One region of the Cytobacillus sp. EB106-05-05-XG126 genome, then DNA from elsewhere that is predicted to be linked to it. Evidence: riboswitches for the same ligand, from Rfam matches in the RefSeq annotation. Region 1 holds a riboswitch; each other region holds the start of a gene.
What was found. Region 1 has a riboswitch for S-adenosylmethionine ahead of AC3WTL_RS16165 (methionine ABC transporter ATP-binding protein). Riboswitches for the same ligand answer to the same signal wherever they lie in the genome.

Region 1 (4,468 bases):
TCATTGTCCCAAGCAAAAACTTCGTAAATGGAATCAGTAATACAATAAGGATAATAAATGGAATCGAACGGAAAATATTGACGAACGCAGAGATAATTTTATTGATTGCTGCATTTTCCCAGATATTCCCCTTTGAGGTCAAAAAGAGCAGCAGCCCCAAAATCGCTCCTAAAATAAACGTTGCAATAACAGAAATAGCTGTCATATAGAGAGTTTCCACAGTAGCTTCCCACATGGAGTCCCATTTCACATTTGGAAACCATTCATTAAGCATTGGAAATCACCTCCACGCCCACCTGCTGAGAATGGATAAATTCAATCGCTTTTGCAACTTCCTCTGCTTCTCCATCAACATGGATGAATAGGGTACCGTAGGAGCCATTCTGCGTCTGGGAGATCTTCCCCTGCAGAATGTTAACAGTTACCTGGAAGTGACGGATCAGGTTTGTAATCAATGGCTGTTCAGCTGCTTCGCCGACAAATCCTAATTGGACTACTTTTCCTTTTGGATACAAATCGACCAGATGATCAATTGTTTCCTTCGTTTCTTCAGGCTCTGTCACCTGCTGGACAAAACGCTTTGTAATCACAGCTTTCGGATTCTTAAAGACATCCAATACAGGGCCGATTTCCACAATCCGGCCGCCTTCCATAACAGCAACCCGATGGCAAATTTTACGGATTACGTGCATTTCATGTGTAATGAGGACAATGGTTAAGCCCAGCCGCTCATTGATGTCAACAAGCAGCTCCAAAATGGAGTCTGTTGTCTGCGGATCAAGGGCAGATGTTGCCTCATCACAAAGCAGCACTTTTGGATTATTGGCTAGGGCTCTGGCAATCCCAACTCTTTGCTTTTGACCCCCGCTAAGCTGGGAAGGATAGGCATCTTCTCTTCCTTCGAGACCGACGAGTTTAATGAGCTCATCTACTCTTTTGAGCCTTTCCTGCCGGGAAACGGATGCGATTTCAAGCGGAAATGCAATATTCTCTCTTACTGTCCTCGACCATAACAGGTTGAAGTGCTGGAAAATCATGCTTATTTCCTGCCGCGCTTTTCTTAGCTTGCTTCCCTTTATCTTTGAAACCTCATTGCCTGCTACTGTTACACTGCCATGGGTAGGAAGCTCCAGCCCATTCAGCATGCGGATTAAGGTACTTTTACCTGCACCGCTGTATCCGATAACACCGAAGATTTCTCCTTCTTTTACCTCCAGGTTCACATCGTCAACTGCTTTTACCTGACCGTTTTTTGAAGAGAATATCTTCTGTACATCTTTTATGGAAATCAACGTGATAGTCACCTCTTTTATCGAAAGATACAGATAATAATTAATAGACTGCTTTTATTCCCTATTCTTCACTCTATATAGGCTTTCATGCGCAAAAGCAAAAATGCCTTTCTGCACATGAGCAGAAAGGCATAAAAAAATTTAGTCCTTTCTCTCATCTATCAAAGCTATGCTTTGAGTGAATTGGCACCATTTCAACTAATTGACGGTTGCCGGGCTTCATAGGGCACTTCCCTCCACCTCTCTTGATAAGAGCGTAACGTTCTATATTAAATTAATACTTTAAATGAATTAAGCAGTTTTTTAACTACGTTTGCTATCGTATCATAGCCATTAAAAAGGTGTCAACGATGAAATTTCAAACTTTCGGAAAAAAGTGAATGGTAAATTTTCCTTTACGCTTTTGCAGCTAGCGATGTGAGACCTGCAGCTGCTTCTATCGCCTGTTCCAGGTCTTCAATTAAATCTTCTGCATTTTCGATGCCGATCGAAATCCGAATCAGGTCCTCCGGCACTCCTGCAGCCTTTAAACCTTCCTCATCCAGCTGCTGATGAGTAGTGCTTGCAGGGTGGATAATCAGGCTCTTTGCGTCCCCGACATTTGCCACATGTGCCCATAGCTGCAAGCTATTGATCAGCTTGGCTCCAGCCTCTCGTCCGCCCGCAATTCCAAATACAGCCACTGCCCCGGCTCCTTTTGGCAAATATTTATCTGCCAAGTCTTTGTCCGGGTGGTTTTCATGACCTGGATAGAGCACCCAATTAACGGCTGGGTGCGCCTCCAAATATTCCACTACCTTTTTGGTATTGGCAACATGTTCCTTCATTCTCACATGCAGAGTCTCAAGACCCAGTGTGAACTGGAATGCACTTTGCGCACTCATTGCAGGTCCTAAGTCTCTTAACAGCTGTACCCGTGCTTTGATAATATAAGCAGCTTCGCCAATTGCTTCGCTATAGACAATATCATGGTAGCTCGGATCAGGCTCTGTAAAGCCCGGAAACTTAGGAGAATTCCAGTCAAATTTTCCGCCGTCCACAATAACTCCCCCCATTGTGGTCCCATTGCCGAGCAGCCATTTTGTCGCAGAGTGTATGACAATGTCAGCTCCATGTTCAATAGGCCTGCAAAGATAAGGGGTAGCAAAAGTGTTATCGACAATCAGCGGCACACCGTTTTCGTGGGCAATTGCGGCAACCTTTTCAATATCCAGGATTTTCAGGCTGGGGTTTCCAATTGTTTCGGCGAAGACAGCCTTTGTTTTATCTGTAATGGCACTCCGGAAATTTTCCGGATCCTTTGGATCCACCAGTTTTACCTTTATTCCATACTTGGGAAGTGTAACTGCAAATAAATTATAAGTGCCCCCATATAAATTGGATGCGGCTACAATTTCATCACCAGCTTCGGCGATATTTAAAATGGCAAGTGTAATAGCAGACTGGCCGCTGGCAAGAGCCAGCGCACCCACTCCTCCTTCAAGCATGGCCACTCTTTCCTCAAACACACTGACAGTTGGATTATGTATCCTGCTATAAATATATCCCGGTTCTTTCAGGGCAAAGAGATCTGCAGCGTGATCTGTATTTTTGAACTGATAAGCATTATTCTGATAAATTGGGACCGCCCTCGCGCCAGTTACAGGGTCAGGCTTCAGCCCCCCATGTACTCCAATTGTTTCAAAGCGGTAATTTTTCTGTTTGTCCGTCATCGCTATCTCTCCTCTATAAAAATGTTTTTATTTCATTTCTTAAAAGCAGAAAAACCCTCTTCATAAGAAGAGGGCTATATCGACTCTTCTTATCTACCAGAGCATTCTGCTCTGCTGGATTTAGCACCGTGTATTTTACCGGTTGCCGGGCTTCGCTGGGCCAGTCCCTCCGCCTCTCTTGATAAGAATATTCAGTTAATTAATATTAAAACGATATTATCATACTATTAAAAAAACGGTCAAGTATTGTGCAGTGAAATTTTCCCTAAACAGAAAAAAGACTCGAGAAGCAACTTTTTTCTGTAAGTGGTTTCAAGCATTATTTCGTTTTGGGAAATGGCATCCCTTAGCTTTACTTTTCCTGTAATCAGTGACAATACAGCTTCTTCCGATCCCGAGATTTCAACATCAAAATGGCTGGTGCGGCTTGCCTTCTGTATTTCCCCATTCGAAATTTTCAAAGGAATGCATGTGTTTCCCGCCTTAATAAGCAGAGAAAAGTTTGAACTTCTTAAGAAAAATCCAAGATGCCCTTTAGCCTTTAATTCCCGGATAAATACATCAGGTAAACTCCTCACAGCCTCACCTCTTTTAATGGGGTCAATTGACTTTAATATTCAGTAATAAAGTGCTTTAATCCTTTATTTTTCATTCGACAAAATCAGAAAGGCATTGCCTGTTTAATTGGCATTGCCTTTTCATTTCCCGAGAAATATGTCAGATCATACTATTTTCACAGAGGCTGCTTCAGTTTTTGTCTTTTTATAGCCTCTGAATACAAAGAAAAAGTAGAGAGAGCCAATCAAGTATAAAGAAGCTGTAATGGTGAATACGAGTGCATATCCCCAATAATCTCCATATCTCATGACGATTCCTGTTGAAACCGGGCCCATTACAGCCCAGCCCAGATTGAACACCATCTGATTGACTGAGTTTGCCAGTCCTTTCATCGAATCATTTACCTTTGACATCATCAATGACATTTGTATAGGATTTCCCGCATTCATCAACGCCTGCCGGAACAAAAAGCCAATGGCAGCCAGCCAAAGGTTTTCAGTATAAGCGGTTAAAAGCAGGAAAGGAAGTGACATGAGCTGCAGGATCACAACAGCTTTTACCTCTCCCACTTTTCTTACCACAACCGGTCCGATAATCATGGCAAAGGCCGTGGCAGCCTGCCCTAATGAAATAATCATGCCAATAGCTGAATTGGAGGCTTCAAAGCGGTCTGCGAAGTATAGATTCAGATAGGGAATAACTAGTCCTGCACCAATTCCAATCAGCAGCTGAGCAAAAGCAAACATCGCGATAATTTTGACACCGTCATTTTTAGCTGAGAGTTTTTTGAATGACCAGCCTTTTATGCCCTTTGCACCTTTTCGATCTTTCGAAACCTCTGCGAAACGCAAAATTGGAAATAAGCCGGCTATGAAAAACACACTTGCAATCAGAAGGGTGATGCGT
Region 2 (4,468 bases), on a different contig from region 1:
GGAGGCAGTTCAACGTACCATCTGCTGTTTTTAGATAAGTGTCTAATTTCATTGCAATTTGTCGATAAAAAAACAAGCTATTTTACTGGACTTTTTTTATTAAAGCGTTTATTTTACTATAAAAAGGCAATATTCTATGTATAAGTTTCAATAAATTGGAATGGGATGGTGTTACGATGGCAAACAAGAAAAATGTTAAATCTCCCGGCAAAGATCTAAATATTGGTGCGAATGTTTCATTAAACGGCCTGGTAACAGCTGTTTTTGATAATATGGTCCATGTCCAGATTGGCGCTAAGATAGTAACAGTTCATGTTAAAGACCTGTATTCCGGATTAAATAATCCTTTATTTAATAAACAGCAGGCTTAGTATCCACCATCTCTAAACATACTTCAGGAGGGGCAGCTCAAAGGCTTGCCCCTTCTGTTTTTTAGACCGGCTGTACCTGCTTATACTTCCCTGCCGTGACTGCATAATCTCCAAGCACTTGATAAGCCTTCAAACCGGATTTGTCTAATAATGACACAGCTTCTGCAGCTCCCTTAACGATCAGGGCCTGTTCTGACACTTTGCTGGCGATTTCAACTCCCTCAGGGAATTCATATCCTTCAGCATCACCCAATATAACCCAGAGCGGCTGTTCAGGAACATTTTCTTCCGATCCAGCTTCCTCAAATACTGAAGGTAAATCGGCTTTGCCCACATGAATCAGATCTTCAATAATCGCACTCGCTGTCGGGAACATGCCTGCTCCAGGTCCCTGCAAACTGATATTTCCGACAATATCCGCATCGATTGAAACGGCATTCTGCACGCCTTCTACTCTGTATAAAGGATGAGATTCTCCTGTCAGGACCGGCTTTACTGTACAGCGGACAGAATCTTTTTCCTTCTGAATTGATGCTATATGTTTAAATTTCAGCCCCAGCGAATCAGCCAAACGGATTTGTTCAATCGTAATATCAGTAATGCCTTCTCTTACAGAGTATTCCTGTTCCGGCGCTTTCCCGAATACAAGCTCGCTCAGAACAACTGCTTTGTAAAAGGCGTCATATCCTTCGATATCGTTTTTAGGATCGGCTTCTGCATAGCCTTTTTCCTGAGCGATTTTCAATGCTTCTTCAAATGATACGTTCTCCTCGCGCATACTTGTCAAAATGAAATTGGATGTGCCATTTAAAATTCCTTCAATCCGTTCGATCCTGTTGGCATTCAGCAGCTGCCTGATGGTCTGAATGATGGGGATTCCGCCGCCGACTGTTGCTTCAAATCCCAGTGATACATTCTTTTCTTTTGCCAGCCTCGCAAGCTCACTTCCATGAAATGCAAACATCTCTTTATTCGCTGTAATGACGTGGCATCCTCTCGATATGGCCTGGCGCAGATACGTATAGCCCGGCTCCCTGCCAACAATGGCATCAATTACGACATCAAGCTTTGGAAGCTCAATAATATCCTGAAAGTCATCTGTTAAAAGCACCTCTTCATCAGGCAAAGAATGTTTATTCACATTTTTGACCAGGATAGCTGAAACCTTCACTTCTTTCCCAAGTATCGCCTGAAGCCTTTCCTGATGCTTTCTGATTGTTTCATACACTCCTTTTCCTACAGTTCCAAACCCCAATAGCCCGATCGTTATCGCTGACATTATTTATTCCCCCTTGATAAAATTTATAAAGCCGCCGTAAAAACAAAAAACCCCTTCCGTCCATTACAGACAAGAAGGGGTTTGAATTAATATTCCGTTCATTCCGCCTTCTTATCTTCGGAAAATGTATTCCTCTGAATTTGGCACCGTGCATGAATGCTGGTTGCCGAGGCTTCATAGGGTCAGTCCCTCCGCCTCTCTTGATAAGAAGTTTCTAAGTATTCAATTTATATGAATCATAAACATTTATCAGGTCTGCGTCAACCTTTTTTGAAAAATTATTTTCTTCAGACGCTTTCACTTTCATTGAAATCTTCCGTTATGATCTCAAGAAAATGCTTAAGAATTCTGGCAGTCAGCCCCCAGATGACCTTATCCTGGAAATAGTAAAATACCTCTTCCGCTCTTCTTGTCTGCCAATTGTAATTTTCACCTCCGGCAATCAAATCAAAAGGGAAATTTTCTTCTGGCTCTACCTTAAAATTCACGTGATACGTTTCCGGTTTTACTTTTTTCAGAAATGACAGAGGCACAGTAAAAACCTCTTCTACTTCATCAGGGTTCGGCACAATCTTGTCTGGGTTTTGGATAATGCCTGCATAAGGGTAAATAATTTGACCGAAGGAAATCATGTAATCCAGCGGGGAAACATTTGTGATGCTGTCATCGCCCACACCGAGTTCCTCAGAGGTTTCACGGATGGCCGTATGCTCTTCATCCCTATCTTCCGGATCTATCCTTCCGCCGGGGAAACATACCTCCCCAGGCTGCCTTCTCATTTTTAGTGAACGTACTTCAAATAGGACATGTACCTCATTATTGATTTCAACCAGCGGAAGCAAAATAGCGAACTTCGAAAATCGCTCACTCCCCAAAATGATTGGGGTTCTGTTCCTTAACCTTTTAGTCAGTTTCTCAATCTCCATATCTGCCCACCTCCAGCAGCAATTCAATTCAGTTATTATCTCTTTATCATACTGTATTCTTTGAGTTTTATTAATTTTTATGGCTTGTGCCAAATACGGACTATATGCTATTGCATCCTGACTTCAAAAGTAAAAGAACGTTTCTCCGCCTGCAAATCAGGGAAAATAAAAAAATATCATAATACACTGGGAGTGAAAAATATGAAGAAGAATATATTAATAGGCGGATACGATACACAGCAAGAGCTTAAAGAAGCCATTGAAGGTGCAGGGTCAAATGGATATCAGAAGGAAAATCTCGTGATCGTCTCAAAGGATGGCGCAAATCTTGAGAGCTTTGCAGACAATTACGGAGTGAACTTGCGAATAGTCGGTTCCCAGGAGCTGGGCAATCAGCGCTTTCTTGATTCTGTTAAAGCTCTTTTCATGGGAGAAGACCCTGCCACAAGTTCAGGAATTGATCCCGATAAAAAAGATGGTACACGGTTTGATGAACATGACCTGGATCAATACGCAGGCATGGTTTTTGACGGAAAGTATGTTTTAATCGCTGACTATTATGGGAAATATCCAAACTCCACTCAGGACAACCAGAGAATCACTGCCGAAAACTCTGAAGGATATATGGAGAGTGCTTCAGCCCGGGAGGTTGTCCATGAATCGGATATCAAAACACTGGCAGATAAATCCGCTGATACATGCTGTGTCAACGATAATTCCAGTCGTGTACAGCATTCACATACTTCAGCAGAGGTGAAAACCAGTGGTGAAGTAAATCGGGAAGAAGTGCTTACAAAGGACAGGCTTAAATAGCAGCAGCCCCCTGAAAATGGGGGCTTTTTGCTGAAACAAAAAGAGAGGTTTCCCTCTCTTTAGGCATATTTCTTCTTATCCTCTTCCTGTTTGAAAAAGCTTTTCATCGCATGGAATACATCTGCTTTTTGCTTAAGAATAAAATATCGGAAATCATCATTTTTGATATTTTTATAGGCGGACATCAGGGTCGAGTGGCGGTTGTACTGGTTGACCTCACCGTATCCAAACATATTGGACACCTTCATCAGGTCTTCCACCAGCTTGACACAGCGGGCATTATCAGAGGTCAGGTTATCACCGTCTGAGAAGTGGAAAGGGTAAATATTAAATTTACGCGGATCGTACTTGGCATCTATCAGCTCAAGTGCTTTTCGGTAGGCAGATGAACAAATCGTTCCACCGCTTTCTCCTTTTGAAAAAAAGTCCTCTTCTGAAACCACTTTTGCTTCTGTATGGTGGGCAATAAATTCAATTTCAACTGTCTCATATTTGGTTCTCAGGAACCGCGTCATCCAGAAGAAAAAGCTTCTGGCCATATACTTTTCCCATATCCCCATCGATCCGCTCGTATCCATCATCGCAAGCACGACAGCCTTTGAATCAGGCTTTACAATTTCGTTCCAGGTCTTAAACTTCAAATCTTCCTTATAAATCGGGTGGAACGCTGCCTTTCCCTTCATTGCGTTGCGCTTAAATGCCGACATCATGGTCCTTTTCTTATCAATATTGCCCATTAACCCTGTCTTTCTGATGTCATTAAATTCAATATCCTCTATCACATTTTCATCCTGTTCTTTTCTCTTTAAATTAGGTAATTCCAATTGTTTAAATAAAGCTTCTTCAATTTCCATCAGTGATACTTCTGCTTCAAAATAATCCTCGCCTGCCTGGTCGCCTGCTCCTTGCCCCTTTCCGGGTCCTTTCTTGCTGCCGGATCCGTCACGGGCCACTACATCTCCAATCTGGCTATCTCCATCGCCTTGGCCGACATGTTTGTTTTTATCATAGTTATAACGGATTTTGTATTCATCCAATGAGCGAATCGGAATCTTTACCACTTCCCGCCCATTCGACAT
Region 3 (4,468 bases), on a different contig from region 1:
ACGACGAATTCTTAACTTCTCACGTACATTTTCCATATGCTTTTGATAGAGGCCGGTGGACAGCCATTTTTCAGCTACCCTTTGTGAAAGTGAACTTGAACCATAGTCAGTCTGCATTTTAAGATCGGCAAGCCGGTCGATAACAGGTTCAGGTGCTGCTACCCAGCCTATTCGAAGTCCGGGGCTCAATGTTTTTGACAAGCTTCCCATATAAAGGACCTGGCCGTTTTTGTCCATTGCTTTTAATGGCGGCGGAGGCTTTTCATCAAGCCATAGCTCACGGTAAATATCATCTTCCACAATTGGCAGCTGTTCTATTCTGCACGCATCAAGCAGTTCCCTCCTTCTTTTTTCTGTCATTAAAATTCCAGTAGGATTATGATAGGAAGGAATCGTGTATAAAATGGATTTCCCTTTTTCGTATTTCTTCAAAGAGATGCTTTTCGTGATAATTCCCTCCTTATCCATTGGCAATCCTTTTAAATTCATGCCAGAAGACCGGAAAAGCTGTAAAGAATATAGGTAAGAGGGCTTTTCCAGAAATACGGGTGCCCCTCTTTGCACAAGTCCGAGTGAAACAAGCTGCAGTGCCTGCAGCCCTCCCGAAACAATAAGTATCGAGGAAGGAGAAGTGAAGATTCCGGATGCTGCCAAATACTCACTGACTGCCTGTCTTAATGGCAAAAACCCTTTTGGTTCCTCATAACCGAGTTCACTCAATTCATCAGCAGCTTCCTTTAGAACTTTCTGCATTGTTTGTACAGGGAAAATTTCTGGGGAAAGCTCTCCTTTGCTGAGCTGTATAAAAGCGGGGTCATTTTCTAAGTCATTAATTTCCTGAACAATTTTTTCGCTGGCTCTGTGTATCCCTGTATCGATATACTCACTCCAGCTGGCAGACTGCCTTGAAGCGAGCAGAGTCCATGTATTATTAATAACCTTAGTGCCAACCCCTGTTTTCCCCTCTAGTAATCCATCTGCTGCAAGTTCTTCCAGAGCAGTGATAATGGTGCTTCGGTTTACTCCAAACTCTTCAGCCAGTTTCCGCTGGCTTGGAATTTTACTTCCGATTGGCCATTCTCCTTTGGATATCTTTCCTTTAATCGTTTCCATAACTTGCTGATATTTTGGCAATTGTGCTTTATCCATCCATATAACCGCCTTTATGAAAATTGGCTGGCAAAATTCTTTTCTAATTGGTTGAGGACATTGTATCAGTTATTGATTATCCTGAAAAGCAGCACTGATAATGGCTGGAAATGCTGATAAGGGGGATGAAGATGGCAAATAAAAAATTTATGATTATCGGGGCGCATAGTTCTATTATCATTCTCTGGGCATCCGCATTCCCGGGAATCCGGGCTGGGCTTGAATCGTACTCCCCGGAACACCTTGCCCTTTTCAGGCTATTAATTGGCTCTATTGCACTTGGTGTCTTCGCACTGGTAAAGAAGGTGCGCCTCCCGGATATAAGGGATCTTCCTGCTATTTTTATGCTGGGATTCCTTGGTTTTACGGTTTATCATACAGCACTGAATATGGGAGAAAAAACAGTAAGCGCCGGACCGGCAAGCTTGATTGTCTCAATGACTCCAATCTTTTCGGCTGCTTTGGCTGCTTTATTTTTAAGGGAAAGGTTTGGAAGAGCAAGGTGGACTGGTTCCGCTGTCAGTTTTGCGGGTGCCGCACTAATATCGCTTGGTACAGGAGGCGGGTTTGTGATCCAAACCGGTATTTTATTCGTCCTCCTTGCTTCCATTTCAGAAAGCATCTATTTCGTATTTCAGACTAAATATTTTAATAAATACGGATTTTTGTCATTTACATTGTATACGGTATGGGCAGGGACTGCTTTAATGCTGGTTTATCTTCCCGGGCTCGGAAATGAGATCTTTCATGCTTCGGCCGAATCCACTTTAAGTGTCCTCTATTTGGGGATTTTTCCGACGGTAATTCCATATATTGCCCTGGCTTTTCTTGCATCCATAGGGGGGGCGTCTGAAGCGGTGAGCTCTCTATATCTGACTCCAGTAATGGCGTTTGTCATTGCGTGGATTTGGCTGGGGGAGGTGCCAGCTATGTTATCCATTGTGGGTGGGATGATCGCTCTAGCGGGTGTGGTGATTATTCACCGAAAAGATAGCTCTAAAGAAGTTACTGAAATTTATGAAAATGAATCAAGTGAAAATATTTGAAAAATATGATTGACATCCTTTTCTTTAAGATGGTAAAGTAATAAACATATTAACAACCGCATAGTAAAAATCTTCTTATCAAGAGAGGTTGAGGGACTGGCCCTATGACACCTCGGCAGCGGACAAAAGTGTACCGTGCCAAATCCAGCAAGCATTGCTTGAAAGATAAGAAGAGGACCATTGATAAATGCTGCCCTCTTCTTTCTTTAGAAGAGGGTTTTTGTTTTATGCGGAAAAATACTACATCAAGATTCTATTCATAAACATATGAATAATTCTTATCGAGAGAAGCAGAGGGACCTGGCCCAATGAAGCTTCGGCAGCAGGCAGACTGCACTGTGCCAAATCCAGCAGGCGAATAGCCTGGAAGATAAGGAGAGGATTTCAAAAAACCTCTTCTGGCGGAAGGGGTAAATTTCAGGATATAATTCTTAGTTTTCGCATAGGAATAATTAGATAACAAAAGGTGACAGGCACCTATACCAGTTCATTTAAGTGGTATTGGTACCTGACACCATCAAAGGAGAGATGCTGCATGATAGAGTTTCAGAATTTAAAGAAGGTCTATGAAAGCGGAGGTCAGCAGGTAGCTGCTCTGGATGGAATAGATTTAAAGATTAATAAGGGTGAAATTTTCGGGGTGATCGGCTTCAGCGGTGCGGGAAAGAGTTCTTTGATCCGCTGTGTCAATTGGCTGGAGAAGCCGACTTCAGGAAAGGTCATTGTCAGCGGACATGATCTGACGGCTTTATCTGTAAGAGAAATTCGTGAAGTGAAAAGAAACATCGGGATGGTTTTTCAGCATTTTAACCTTTTAAACTCCAAAACCGTGTTTGCCAATGTGGCGATGCCGCTCACACTGGCTAAGATCCCTAAAGATAAAATCAAAAAGCGTGTCCATGAACTATTAGAATTCGTGGGGCTTGCCGACAAGGCGAACAGTTATCCCGATCAGCTGTCAGGCGGGCAAAAGCAGCGGATCGGAATCGCCAGGGCGCTGGCAACCCAGCCTTCCATTCTATTATGTGATGAAGCTACTTCAGCTCTGGATCCGCAGACTACCAGCTCGATCCTGCAGCTGCTGAAAAAAATAAATAAAGAATACAACATTACCATTCTGATCATTACCCATGAAATGTCTGTAATCAGGGAAATCTGTGACCGTGTCGCTGTCATCGAAGCAGGAAAAATTATTGAAGAAGGAACCGTCTTCAATGTCTTTTCTTCACCAAAAACACAAACAGCGAAAAACTTTGTCAGCACGGTTATGAATGATCAAATACCTGACTCCATTAAGCAAGTAATTGAAAAACAGCAGGGGCTTCAAAAGGTATTCAGAATCAACTTTGTCGGAAACTCTGCCGGGCAGCCGCTGCTTTCTCAGGTCGCCAAAAAGTTTAATATCGACTTCAACGTCCTGTTTGGAAATATTACTGAATTACAGGGAACACCATTTGGCAACCTGATTGTCGAATTCCAGGGTCCGGACAGTGAAATCAGGCGTGCTATTCAGTACATCAGCCAGGAAAAAGTTTCAATAAAGGAAGTGACATCACGTGCTAGTTAACCAGGAAAAAATCATCGAAGCCTTAATCGAAACGGTCCAAATGGTGGCATTCTCATTGCTGTTTTCAGCTCTTATCGGACTGCCGCTTGGGATTTTGCTTGTTGTGACAAGGAAAGGGCATCTGCTGGAAAACACCGTTGTTTTTAACATCATAAACAGCATTATTAATATTTTCAGATCAGTCCCATTCATCATTTTAATGGTAGCGATCATCCCAATCACCAGAATGATTGTCGGAACATCGATTGGAACTGCTGCAGCCGTAGTGCCGCTCGTCTTTTATGCAGGACCATACATTGCGAGATTAATAGAAAATTCATTGCTTGAGGTTGATCCGGGAGTCATTGAAGCGGCAGAAGCAATGGGAGCGACACCGGGACAGATTATCCTTAAATTCCTGATTCCGGAAGCACTCAGTTCGCTGGTATTAGGCTTCACTATTGCGACAATTGGTCTGGTCGGAGCATCAGCCATGGCCGGGGCAGTCGGAGGCGGCGGCCTTGGTGACCTTGCCATTACATACGGCTATCAGCGATTCGATACAACCGTCATGCTGATTACCGTTGCAATCTTAGTGGTCATGGTTCAAGGCCTGCAGTCATTCGGAAATATTTTATCCAAAAAAATCAGAAGAAGATAACTTAGGAGGAAACACATCATGAAAAAACTATTTTTATCATTCATTATTTTAGCATTGGCTGTGTTC
Region 4 (4,468 bases), on a different contig from region 1:
TCATTCATATTTTGAAATTGTTCTTTATCTGCGTCACGGTAATTTTGTGCTTTTTCATGTACACAACCAATAAAACCACACATTATGTACGTCACCTACTCCATTCTATTCTCGATATTTAGATATAGCCTTAACGGCTCTTTGTCTTAGAAAACATACCCTATAATACTACCACTAATCATTTATAATTAGCACGTGGATTATAAAAAAAATATGTGCGGAAAATTAAGCCATTATCCGAAGTTTAAACGATAACATATAATTATAAACGACTAAAGAGCATAAAGACCGAAAAGTGAATTATCACCCTATATGTATAAAGACGCAAAAAAATAAGCGGGAGTTACATAGTAAATGCAACTCCCACTTTTAAATTTATTATTCAGCTTCAGAACGAAGAATTTCTGCCTTGTCAGTACGCTCCCAAGGAAGGTCAACATCTGTACGTCCGAAATGTCCGTAAGCAGCTGTCTGCTTGTAAATTGGGCGGCGAAGGCCAAGCATGTTAATAATTCCTGCAGGGCGAAGATCAAAATGCTTTCTTACTAAATCAACTAATACATCTTCATCCACTTTACCGGTTCCAAATGTATCAACAGAAATTGAAACAGGCTGTGCCACACCGATTGCATAAGCAAGCTGAACTTCCACTTTTTCTGCCAAACCGGCTGCTACAATGTTCTTCGCAACATAACGTGCGGCATATGCAGCAGAGCGGTCAACCTTCGTAGGATCCTTGCCGGAGAAAGCGCCGCCGCCATGGCGTGCATATCCGCCGTAGGTATCAACAATGATTTTGCGTCCAGTCAGACCAGCATCCCCTTGAGGTCCGCCGATAACAAAACGTCCAGTCGGGTTGATGAAGTACTTTGTATTCTCATCGATTAGTTCTTTTGGAACAACCGGGTTAATAACATGTTCCTTCAGGTTGCGCTGGATTTGCTCCAGGCTGATTTCAGGGTGATGCTGAGTAGAAATAACGATTGTGTCAATTCGGACAGGCTTGTCATTTTCATCATACTCAACCGTTACCTGAGTTTTTCCATCCGGACGAAGGTAAGGAAGGATCTCTTCTTTACGAACTTCAGTCAGGCGGCGGGAAAGTTTATGTGCCAAAGAAATCGGAAGAGGCATAAGCTCCTTCGTTTCGTTGCAGGCAAAACCGAACATTAAGCCCTGGTCTCCTGCACCGATTGCTTCGATTTCCTGATCGCTCATTTGCCCTTCGCGTGCTTCAAGTGCCTGGTCAACACCCATTGCGATATCTGCAGACTGCTCATCAATGGAAGTTAAAACTGCACATGTTTCTGAATCGAAACCATATTTAGCACGGGTATAACCGATTTCTTTTACCGTTTCACGAACGATTTTTGGAATATCTACGTATGTAGATGTTGTGATTTCACCTGCAACTAATACAAGTCCAGTTGTTACAGAAGTCTCTGCAGCAACACGGGCATTCGCATCTTTAGCTAAAATCGCATCTAAGATTGCATCAGAAATTTGGTCACAGATTTTATCCGGATGACCTTCAGTAACTGATTCAGAAGTAAACAAACGACGTTTTGTTGACATCTGGCTTCCTCCTTATAAATAGAAAATTGAGCGAGAAATAAGAAATGGGGAAGCGGAAAAATAATTTTTCCCTGTCATTTCATGGATCTCTGTTTGATACGGAACTCATTCCCTTAGTAGTATGAAATAAACATGGAGTTTTTATTAGAAAAATAGACAGCGCCGGCAAGAATGCCAGGTATCCATGATTCATAAGCATGCCAAAAACTCACATAAATAGTACATTCCAAAAGCCGTTCATCCCATTGCCTGTGCAAAATAAAAAACCTTCTCATTAGTGAAAAGGTTGAAAGCAAATCGATTCGCGCCTTTCACTCTTATCGTTCAAGGAATTACGTCCTTGCGTCAGGTTAGCACCTTTGCTGATTATTGCCTTTAGCAGGTTGCTGGGTTTCATAGGGCCTGTCCCTCCACCAGCTCGGGATAAGAGAGTATCCGTTCAAGGTTGAATCATACCGTATTTTATCGAACCATGTCAACAGATTTTGATTATTTTTCACCGTTAAATTTCGGCTTAAAAATGTAAGCTTCCCCCTTACAGAGAACAGCTTCCATCGTCACACTTTTTCTTTAGAAATTTTTGCCTGTTTTTCGCAATCCATTTGTATACCGGATCACCGAGAATTGCAGTGAATGGTACATATAAAAAGATGCTGATGAAAAAGGATGCAGGAAAGAGGAACAGCAGTCTCCTTACCGCATAGTACCCCTTTATCACGCTGCCGGAGGGGGTAATAATATGAAGCTCCCTCCGCAAATCGTGTCTGGAAAATGAGATAGACCCAGGCTCTTTTTCATATTCCTGCAGGGAAATCCACTCCACTTTATTCAGCCAATCGAGTTTTTTAAGGATTCTCTTTGTTTCCTTGCATAAAGAGCATGTTCCATCATATAGGGCAATTGTCTTCATTTTAGATCAGTCCCATGGTAAAATTAACACTTTCTTCTATAATAGCATATATCGGTTATAAGGCGATTAAAGTGGATTACTTGTCCAATTGTGACAATTTAATAACAGAGACAAAAAAGTTTCGTAATAGTATAGACTAATCATTTCAATGTGTTATACTAATTTCGAGATGTAATCACTTTCATAAAAAAATCGGGAAAAAGGAAGGTATTCATCAGATGAACTCTGTAAGCATATCAAACGAATTGAGTGAATTATTAAATGGCAGCAACATTCAAGTGCAATTATCCGTTCCTCAGCTTGTGGAAAAAGTTTTAAACCGCAATGAAGGGTCCCTTACTTCCACTGGGGCTGTACGCGCTACCACAGGAAAGTATACAGGGCGTTCCCCTAAAGATAAATACATTGTTGAAGAAGCATCAAATAAAGATAAAATGGACTGGGGCAGCGTAAACCAGCCAATCTCTGAAGAAGCATTCTCTAATCTTTATAATAAAGTAATCAATTACTTAAAAGAAAAAGAAGAAGTATTTGTTTTCAAAGGCTTCGCAGGTGCTGATAAAAAACACCGCATGCCTATCCAGGTGATCAATGAATATGCCTGGCATAACCTTTTTGCACACCAGTTATTCATTCGCCCGGCAGAAGACGAGCTATTGGATCATCAAGCAGAGTTCACAGTCATTTCTGCTCCAAATTTCAAAGCAGACCCTGCTGTTGACGGCACAAAGTCCGAAACATTCATTATCATTTCATTCGAGCGCCGCACTGTTTTAATTGGCGGAACAGAATATGCAGGAGAAATGAAAAAGTCAATCTTCTCTGTTATGAACTATATGCTTCCTGAAAACGGAATCCTTCCGATGCACTGTTCAGCAAACGTTGGACGTGAAGGTGATGTGGCTTTATTCTTTGGCTTATCCGGAACTGGAAAAACAACTTTATCTGCAGATCCGAACCGCAAGCTGATCGGTGATGACGAGCATGGCTGGTCTGCGAATGGAGTCTTCAATATTGAGGGCGGATGCTACGCGAAATGCATCAACTTATCCCGTGAAAAAGAACCGCAAATTTTTGATGCAATCCGCTTTGGAGCTGTGCTGGAAAATGTGGTGGTAAACAGCGAAACCCGGGTTGCAGATTACGATGACAGCACTTTAACTGAAAATACACGTGCGGCATACCAGCTTCAGGCCATCGATAATATCGTTGACCCAAGCATTGCCGGACACCCTAATACAATCGTATTCTTAACAGCTGACGCATTTGGCGTATTGCCTCCAATCTCTAAACTGTCAAAAGAGCAGGCAATGTACCATTTCTTAAGCGGCTATACATCCAAGCTTGCAGGAACTGAGCGCGGCATTACATCACCGCAGGCAACGTTCTCTACATGCTTTGGATCACCTTTCCTTCCGCTTCCTGCAAATCGTTATGCTGAAATGCTTGGCGAGAAAATCGATGAGCATAACGCAAAAGTCTTCCTTGTAAACACAGGATGGACTGGCGGAGAGTATGGAGTCGGCGAACGCATGAAGCTTGCCTACACCCGTGCTATGGTGGAAGCAGCACTCGAAGGCGAACTAAACAACGTAGAAACAATCAAGGATGAAATTTTCGGTCTGGAAATTCCTCAGCACGTGACAGGAGTGCCTGATGAAGTTCTTCAGCCAAACAAAACATGGGCAGATCAGGCTGCGTATGAAGCGAAAGCAAAAGAGCTTGCTGCTAAATTCCGTGAAAACTTCAAGAAGTTTACAAGCGTTTCTTCTGACATTGAAGAAAAAGGCGGACCAATCGCATAATAGAGAAAGAATTGCCGTTTGTGCGGCAATTCTTTTTTTTTTGAGTTTGCAGAAACACATTGAACAAAAAAACGCCGGACTCTGTCCAGGCGCGCTCTTCTAGTTTGTTGAGTTTAAGGAAACAAGCTGATAAGTAATGAGTGTCTGGCTGTTTTCCCATTCCACTTTTCGGATGACT

Region 2: another riboswitch for S-adenosylmethionine. It lies ahead of AC3WTL_RS20645 (homoserine dehydrogenase); the one in region 1 lies ahead of AC3WTL_RS16165 (methionine ABC transporter ATP-binding protein).
Region 3: another riboswitch for S-adenosylmethionine. It lies ahead of AC3WTL_RS14575 (methionine ABC transporter ATP-binding protein); the one in region 1 lies ahead of AC3WTL_RS16165 (methionine ABC transporter ATP-binding protein).
Region 4: another riboswitch for S-adenosylmethionine. It lies ahead of metK (methionine adenosyltransferase); the one in region 1 lies ahead of AC3WTL_RS16165 (methionine ABC transporter ATP-binding protein).

What each region holds. Positions count from the first base shown of each region.
Region 1 is NZ_JBYTDU010000005.1:52,221-56,688, forward strand. Features, by position in the region: gene AC3WTL_RS16160 (methionine ABC transporter permease) at 1-274, opposite strand, end outside; gene AC3WTL_RS16165 (methionine ABC transporter ATP-binding protein) at 267-1,292, opposite strand; SAM riboswitch class I at 1,444-1,547, opposite strand; gene AC3WTL_RS16170 (O-acetylhomoserine aminocarboxypropyltransferase/cysteine synthase family protein) at 1,688-3,004, opposite strand; SAM riboswitch class I at 3,091-3,192, opposite strand; gene AC3WTL_RS16175 (SCP2 sterol-binding domain-containing protein) at 3,244-3,582, opposite strand; gene AC3WTL_RS16180 (MFS transporter) at 3,727-4,468, opposite strand, start outside.
Region 2 is NZ_JBYTDU010000011.1:37,457-41,924, reverse strand. Features, by position in the region: gene AC3WTL_RS20655 (CBO0543 family protein) at 1-38, shown strand, start outside; gene AC3WTL_RS20650 (hypothetical protein) at 177-371, shown strand; gene AC3WTL_RS20645 (homoserine dehydrogenase) at 433-1,650, opposite strand; SAM riboswitch class I at 1,759-1,860, opposite strand; gene AC3WTL_RS20640 (NUDIX hydrolase) at 1,938-2,576, opposite strand; gene AC3WTL_RS20635 (general stress protein) at 2,778-3,389, shown strand; gene yhbH (sporulation protein YhbH) at 3,449-4,468, opposite strand, start outside.
Region 3 is NZ_JBYTDU010000003.1:320,290-324,757, forward strand. Features, by position in the region: gene pdxR (MocR-like pyridoxine biosynthesis transcription factor PdxR) at 1-1,149, opposite strand, end outside; gene AC3WTL_RS14570 (DMT family transporter) at 1,281-2,195, shown strand; SAM riboswitch class I at 2,268-2,367, shown strand; SAM riboswitch class I at 2,471-2,572, shown strand; gene AC3WTL_RS14575 (methionine ABC transporter ATP-binding protein) at 2,731-3,762, shown strand; gene AC3WTL_RS14580 (methionine ABC transporter permease) at 3,752-4,402, shown strand; gene AC3WTL_RS14585 (MetQ/NlpA family ABC transporter substrate-binding protein) at 4,421-4,468, shown strand, end outside.
Region 4 is NZ_JBYTDU010000002.1:9,393-13,860, reverse strand. Features, by position in the region: gene asnB (asparagine synthase (glutamine-hydrolyzing)) at 1-83, opposite strand, end outside; gene metK (methionine adenosyltransferase) at 379-1,575, opposite strand; SAM riboswitch class I at 1,890-2,005, opposite strand; gene AC3WTL_RS10585 (thiol-disulfide oxidoreductase DCC family protein) at 2,111-2,485, opposite strand; gene pckA (phosphoenolpyruvate carboxykinase (ATP)) at 2,704-4,290, shown strand; gene AC3WTL_RS10575 (DUF2584 domain-containing protein) at 4,390-4,468, opposite strand, start outside.